2 regions of the Paenibacillus sp. FSL R7-0333 genome follow, and region 1 is predicted to be linked to the other one. Evidence: riboswitches for the same ligand, from Rfam matches in the RefSeq annotation. Region 1 holds a riboswitch; the other holds the start of a gene.

Region 1 (3,409 bases):
AATTCTCTCTTGCAAATGACCCTGTTTATTCAAAAATGACTTTGTGCAAGTAGGATGTTATTCTGCGCTCCTGTCACAAAATAGCAGCAAGAGAACGTTATACCTGTATATTCTTAATAAGCAAAGGAGAGAAACTATGTACACGATCAGCTTAAATACGATGAAGAAAGCAATTATAGCAACAGCAGTAACTGCTGTACTCGGAGGGACAGTTGTCGGCGGGGGATTCACTGTACCCGTAGCGGCGGCAGCCAATGTCAACAAGGATGCTAAGGCTGACAGCGCGTTCGCGGCCAGCGACAACGCCACTCTGAAGGCTATTTTCCAGAAAGGGCTTGCTGCTGCCCCGAATCAGGCCGTGACCCAGGAAGGGGTGACCCTGACTCTAACCGATCTGATCTATGACAGTAATAAGCTTGTCGCAGGCATCCGGCAGGAGGGAGGGACGGTGGGCAAGAACGGTTCTTTCATGGACCAGACCAGGAATGTGGACGTGTTAATCAATGGGAAAAAGCTGCTGTTTGATACTTCCATCATTCCCAATTTGGAAGATACGGACACAGCCTTGATCTATTTGAGTAAGGGAGCCATGAAGCAGCAAATCCCGGACAAATTCGACCTGACGCTGAAGGCATACGCCAACGGGGTGAAGGAGCCGTTTATTTTCAAAGTTCAAGTGAACAAGCTGGGGACCCTGTTAAGCCTGAAGCCGGGCGTCTCCAAGAAGAACAACAAATTCAATTATACGGTGAATTCCTTCGAGATGACCGCGTTAACGATGTCTCTGCAGGTGACCTTTAAGGGTGAAGTTCCGGCAGCGGCCAAGTCCAAGGTGAACCCGGAAAGAATGTTATATGACCTTGTGGATGAGAAGGGGAATGTGATCTCGCCGTGGGGCAAGCCGTTTGAGAAGGTTAAAACAAGCGGTACCGAGGAACAGAACTATAGTGCATTCCCAGCCGTTCCGAAGTCCATTAGCGTTAAGCCTTTTACGTATTCCAAAGATGCCAGCGGGAAGATGTTCAAAGACAAGCAGGGCCAATGGGCTAAAACTTATTATAAAGACCTGGAAACCAAAATTACGGTTAAATAACGGGCAATGAAGCAGTGCAGGACACCCGGCGATGAACACGAGAGTAACAAATGATATTGACAGAAGTCTGGACTGTGCATAGAATTGAAAAATATTTACATGAAGTCAGCTTCAAATAATTGAATATTCGCAAGCTATGAAGGCTATGGATCACACTATAGCTGGAGCAGCTTCTGGAGAGACTGCGGGAGACCGCAGCGCCGAAGGGTTCACAATCTCAGGCAAAAGGACAGAAGAGTACCGGATTTGTGTTTTGCCGTGCGGATTAGCCGCTGCTGCAGACGCTTATTTGGAACCTCTTATGAACCAGGAGATTGGATGATATCCAGTCTCCTTTTTGTTATGGGGTCCCCGCAAAGTATCTGAGTAATCATCGGAGCGGAATCTCCACTTTGTGGGGTTATTGTGCGTTACCCGGCAGGACAGCGTCATATACACTAAGGGGGAAACAGGTATGGCACAGACAGAATTAAAAAGAGAGCTTGCGAACCGGCACGTCCAGCTTATCGCTATCGGAGGTACGATCGGCACAGGATTATTCCTGGGCTCAGGCAAGGCGATTCAGCAGGCCGGGCCTTCCATTATGCTCACGTATCTGATCGTGGGGATTGCCGTGTTTTTTGTGATGCGGGCGCTGGGGGAGCTGCTGCTCTCGAAGGCGGGGTATCAATCTTTTACAGACATTGCTGAGGATTACTTGGGGCCGCGCGCGGCCTTCATTACAGGCTGGACCTACTGGTTCTGCTGGATTATGACGGCGATGGCCGATGTGATTGCGGTGGGCGTCTATGTGCAGTACTGGTTCGATATTCCGCAGTGGGTACCGGCCGTGATCTGCCTGATCATTCTGCTCGGGCTCAATCTGCTCACGGTCAAAAGCTTCGGCGAACTCGAATTCTGGTTTGCTCTGATCAAGGTGGTTACGATTCTGGCTCTGATCGGCCTGGGGATTGTCCTGCTGGTGACCCAGTTCAAGACAGATGCAGGCTCAGTGTCGGTCCGCAATCTCTGGGAGCACGGGGGCGTGTTCCCGAACGGGGTGAAGGGCTTCCTGTTCTCCTTTCAGATGGTGGTATTCGCCTATGTCGGCGTGGAGCTGGTGGGGGTATCGGCAGCGGAGACGGCTAATCCTGAGAAAAACATCCCGTCCGCGATCAACAAAATTCCGCTGCGGATTCTCTTCTTCTATGTCGGCGCGCTCTTCGTGCTGCTGTGCATTAATCCCTGGACCCAGCTTAGCGCAGCTGAAAGTCCGTTCGTGCGCACCTTCAGTCTGGTCGGGATTCCGGTTGCTGCGGGGATTATCAATTTCGTTGTCTTAACCTCGGCGGCCTCCGCCTGCAACAGCGGGATGTTCTCGACCAGCCGGATTCTCTACAATCTGAGCAGACGGAATCAGGCCTCCCCTCAGCTCGGCAATCTGAACCGGAATCATGTACCTGCGAATTCCTTATTCCTCTCCACGCTGGTGATCTCTGCCGGGGCACTGCTCAGCAAGCTTATTCCGGGTCAGGCCTTCGGCATCGTGACTACGATCAGCGCCATTTGCTTCATCTGGGTCTGGGGCGTTGTGCTGGTCTGCCATATCAAGTATAAAAGGAACCGCCCGGACTTACATGCCGCTTCCAAATTTAAAGCACCGTTCACCCCGGTAATTAACTATGCTGTCCTGACGCTGTTTGCCGCCATTCTTGTGATCATGCTCTTTGCTGCCGAGACCCGTCCGGCGCTGCTGTTCACCCCGCTCTGGTTCATCCTGCTGTTCGTTCTGTATTCCATTAGAAGCCGTAAGGAGAAAAGTGAACAGGAAATCAGTATAATCAATACATAAACTGATTTCAGGATGAAGAGGGTGCAGCCGCCGCATGAACAAGACAGACCGCATGTTAGCCATCGTACTGGAGCTGCAGCGCAAAGGGGTCGTACGGGCAGAGGATCTGGCGTCCGTCTTCGAGACTAGCGTAAGAACCATCTACCGCGATATCCAGGCGCTTAGTGAAGCCGGAGTGCCGGTGGTAGGCGCTACGGGTCAGGGATATTCACTGGTAAAAGGGTATTTCCTGCCCCCGGTCAGCTTCACCGCCGAGGAGGCAGTGACCCTGCTGATCGGGACGGATTTCGTGGAGCAGCGGTTCGACACTCAGTATGGTAACCAGGCCTCCGCAGCAGGGAGGAAGATTGAAGCGGTTCTGCCGGAGGATGTCAAGGAGAATGCCGCCCGGCTCCGCCAGAGCATCCTGCTGCTGAATACCAGTAAAGATAAGCTGCAAGGACAGGAGAAGGAGTACATGGAGCAGATCCGACGCGCGATTCTGG
Region 2 (3,409 bases), 510 kb from region 1:
CTGCGAAGAATCCGCAGGTGGGTCCACCCAGTGATGCGGCGATACCCAGCGGCTGCGCGTCGCCGACTACGATGTCTGCGCCAAGCCGTCCGGGGGACTCCAATACGCCAAGTGCAATGGGGTTCGAGCTGACCACGAGAAGTCCCTTGACCGCATGGATCAGCGGCTCGATCTGGCGCAGATCTTCAATACCACCGAAGAAGTTGGGCGACTGAACCAGAACGGCAGCCGTATCGCTGTCGATGGCTTCAGCCAGCTTGGCGAGATCAGTTACCCCGTCAGCATAATCAATCTCTACAATTTGCAGGCCCCAGGCGTTGGCGGAGGTACGCAGCACCTGACGCGCTTCCGGGTGAACCGTACGGGAGACAATCAGCTTCTTGCGTTTGGTGGCACCTGCGGCCAGCACAGCCGCTTCGGACAGGGCCGTTGCACCGTCATACATACTGGCATTGGCGACCTTCATCCCGGTCAGTTCACAGATATAGGACTGGAATTCGAAGATCGCCTGTAGCTCACCCTGACTGATCTCCGGCTGATAAGGGGTATAGGCGGTATAGAATTCCGAACGGGAAATCACATGGTTGATGACGACCGGAACGTGGTGATCGTATAATCCGGCACCGAGGAAGCTGGCGTGGGTGTCGAAATCGGCATTCTTGTCGGCGAGCCCCTTCATATGGCGAAGCAGTGCGTACTCATCCAGGGCGCCGGACATCGGCAGGGTTCCCTGGTAACGGACAGACTGCGGAATATCGGCGAACAGCTCATCGATGGACTGTATGCCTACGGTCTCCATCATTTCTGCGCGGTCTTGCCCGGTCATAGGCAGATAGCGGTGCTTCATTGCGGCTTCACTCCTTGGCTTCTTTTGTAGAATGGGGCTTTGATGACGGCAGCCTTGAGCTGCTTGCCGCGGATCTCTACGTACACCTCTGTACCGATCTCCGTATAGGCAGTATCCAGCAGGGCGAGTCCGAGATTCCGCTTCAGGGTCGGGGACTGGGTGCCTGTCGTTACTTCACCGATCTTCACTCCATCCGCGTATACGGGATAGTGGGAGCGGGGAATGCCACGGTCGATCATCTCCAGGCCCACAAGACGACGGGGCAGACCGGCTTCCTTCTGCTTCAGCAGGGCGTCACGGCCGATGAAGTCGCCTGCATCCAGCTTCACGAAGAACTGGACACCGGCTTCGAGTGGAGTGATATCCGCCGACAGCTCCTGGCCGTACAGCGGCAGTTTGGCCTCGAAGCGCAGCGTGTCGCGTGCGCCGAGTCCGGCAGGAGTCAGGCCATGCGGAGCGCCTGCTTCCAGCAGGCCCTTCCAGAGGGTAGCCGCCGTATCAGCAGGAGCGTACAGCTCGAAGCCATCCTCACCGGTATATCCGGAGCGGGAGAGCAGGACGCTGACGCCGCAGACCTCGGCGTGTTCGATGAAGTGAAAAGGCTTGAGTTCCGTTAGAGGAGCGTCCGTCACTTTGGCAAGGATGGTCTCAGCCAGCGGTCCCTGCAAGGCAAGCAGCAGGGTCTCATCCGAGACATTGTTCAGAGTGACCCCGCTGAACTCAGCGGTGAGATGCTCCTGCAGCCACTGGAAGTCCTTGTCGATATTCGACGCATTGACGACAAGCATGTAACGCTCCTCGCCCAGACGGTATACGAGCAGATCGTCCACCACTCCGCCGCTTGGATAGAGCATCAGCGTATACTGCGCCGCGCCGTCTTCCAAGCGGCTGACATCATTCGTGGTCATTCTCTGGAGGAAGGCTTCTGCGCCCTCTCCGGTAACCATGAATTCTCCCATGTGGGAGACATCGAACAGTCCGGCCTGATTGCGGACGGCTTCATGCTCCTTCACGATCCCTGTGAACTGAACCGGCAGCTCCCAGCCGCCAAAATCAATACATCTGGACTCCGCATACGCGGCATAGAGATCATAAAAAGGCGTTCTTCTCAAAGACTCCATCTCGTCACTCCCTTGGCTTTGATTACATACGAAAAAGGACAGGCGAAAGCCATTATGCACGTATGCATAAATGGACTTTCGCTCTGTCCTTGGTACCTGAGAGTTACCCTGCATTGCCGCGCAGGTTTCCCCGTTGGTGATCCGTGAAGCCTGCGGCGCAGGCATCCGGATGCTCTCCAGAGATGCGTCCGGCAAAGGTCCTTTTGCCTGAGAGATTCACCCATCCCGGGCTTACTCCTTCGGCGCTGTCTTCCTGTGAGACAGTCTCTCCCTATGCCATCATTCGCAAACCATATGTTTTTCTACTGACTCCATTAAACCGGGTAACCCTCCGCCCTGTCAATCAAAAAACGTCAAAAAGTTGACAAATTTAATTTTACTGTCAGTTATATTGACATTAGGCAAGCCGATAACTTAGGCTATAACTAAATTTAGAACTCCAATTACGGAAAAGAGGCGGCTTGGACATGAGTGAAGTGCTTGACAACCTGCTATACAGCGAAGAGCATGAGTGGGCGCAGCAGGGCGAGGGACGCGTAGTACGTGTAGGGATTACGGATCATGCGCAGCATCTGCTCGGCGATATCGTGTTTGTAGAATTCCCGGAAGTCGGCGCGGCAATCTCCGCTGGTGACAGCGTAGGCAGTATCGAGTCCGTGAAGACGGTATCGGAGCTATATTCACCCGTATCCGGTAAGGTGACCAAGATCAACGATGCGCTGGAGGCCAGCCCGGAGCTGATCAACGATCAGCCTTACGGAGACGGTTGGATTTTTGAGCTGGAGCTTGATGCTGAGTTCGCAGAGGCAGTAACCGGCCTGCTGGATGCGGCTGCGTACAAGGAACTGGTTGGGGAATAAAAGTTAGCTTATTTGCGGAAGCGGATGTTAATACGGCAGACCTCTCTTTATTACATTAGATGTTACTAATGTGAGAGGTCTGTCTTTTTGCGTCTGTATATTATTCCGTCTCCTGCAGCTGCCGCAGTACAATCAGTTCGACCCGGCGGTTCTTCTGTCTGCCTTCGGTAGTAGCATTATCATATGCAGGTCTGGTATCCGCGTAACCGGCGTACTGGAAGGTATCAGGGCTAAGGCCCTCGTTATCCAGGAAAAAGCGCAGCACAGATAATGCGCGGGCGCCGGACAGCTCCCAGTTATCCGTATATTCCGAAGCGGCGGTTACCGGAACATTGTCGGTGTGGCCTTCGATGCTGATGGTGGCGCCGATGCCGCGGAACAGGCCGGAGAGCTGGCGCAGTGCAGGGAGTGCAGGCGATTTCAGCTCAGCCTTACCTGCATCGAACAGGAAGCGGTCACTGAGCGTGATCGCAATGCCCTGCGGCTTATCGGCAACAAAAATCTGCTCACCCAGGTTATTCTCCTCCACGTATTGGGTGATAACGCCCATAAGCGCAGCCAGCTTCGCCTCCTGTTCACGA

What was found. A riboswitch is a leader RNA that binds a small molecule or an ion and turns the genes downstream of it on or off. The one in region 1 is predicted to bind glycine.
Region 2: another riboswitch for glycine. It lies ahead of gcvT (glycine cleavage system aminomethyltransferase GcvT); the one in region 1 lies ahead of MKY86_RS30650 (amino acid permease).

The regions. Positions count from the first base shown of each region.
Region 1 covers NZ_JBBOBZ010000001.1:7,144,691-7,148,099, reverse strand. Annotated here, with positions in the region: gene MKY86_RS30655 (DUF5643 domain-containing protein) at 137-1,093, shown strand; glycine riboswitch at 1,257-1,336, shown strand; gene MKY86_RS30650 (amino acid permease) at 1,548-2,924, shown strand; gene MKY86_RS30645 (helix-turn-helix transcriptional regulator) at 2,959-3,409, shown strand, end outside.
Region 2 covers NZ_JBBOBZ010000001.1:6,634,665-6,638,073, reverse strand. Annotated here, with positions in the region: gene gcvPA (aminomethyl-transferring glycine dehydrogenase subunit GcvPA) at 1-847, opposite strand, end outside; gene gcvT (glycine cleavage system aminomethyltransferase GcvT) at 844-1,968, opposite strand; glycine riboswitch at 2,050-2,150, opposite strand; glycine riboswitch at 2,154-2,251, opposite strand; gene gcvH (glycine cleavage system protein GcvH) at 2,436-2,828, shown strand; gene MKY86_RS28300 (flagellar motor protein MotB) at 2,929-3,409, opposite strand, start outside.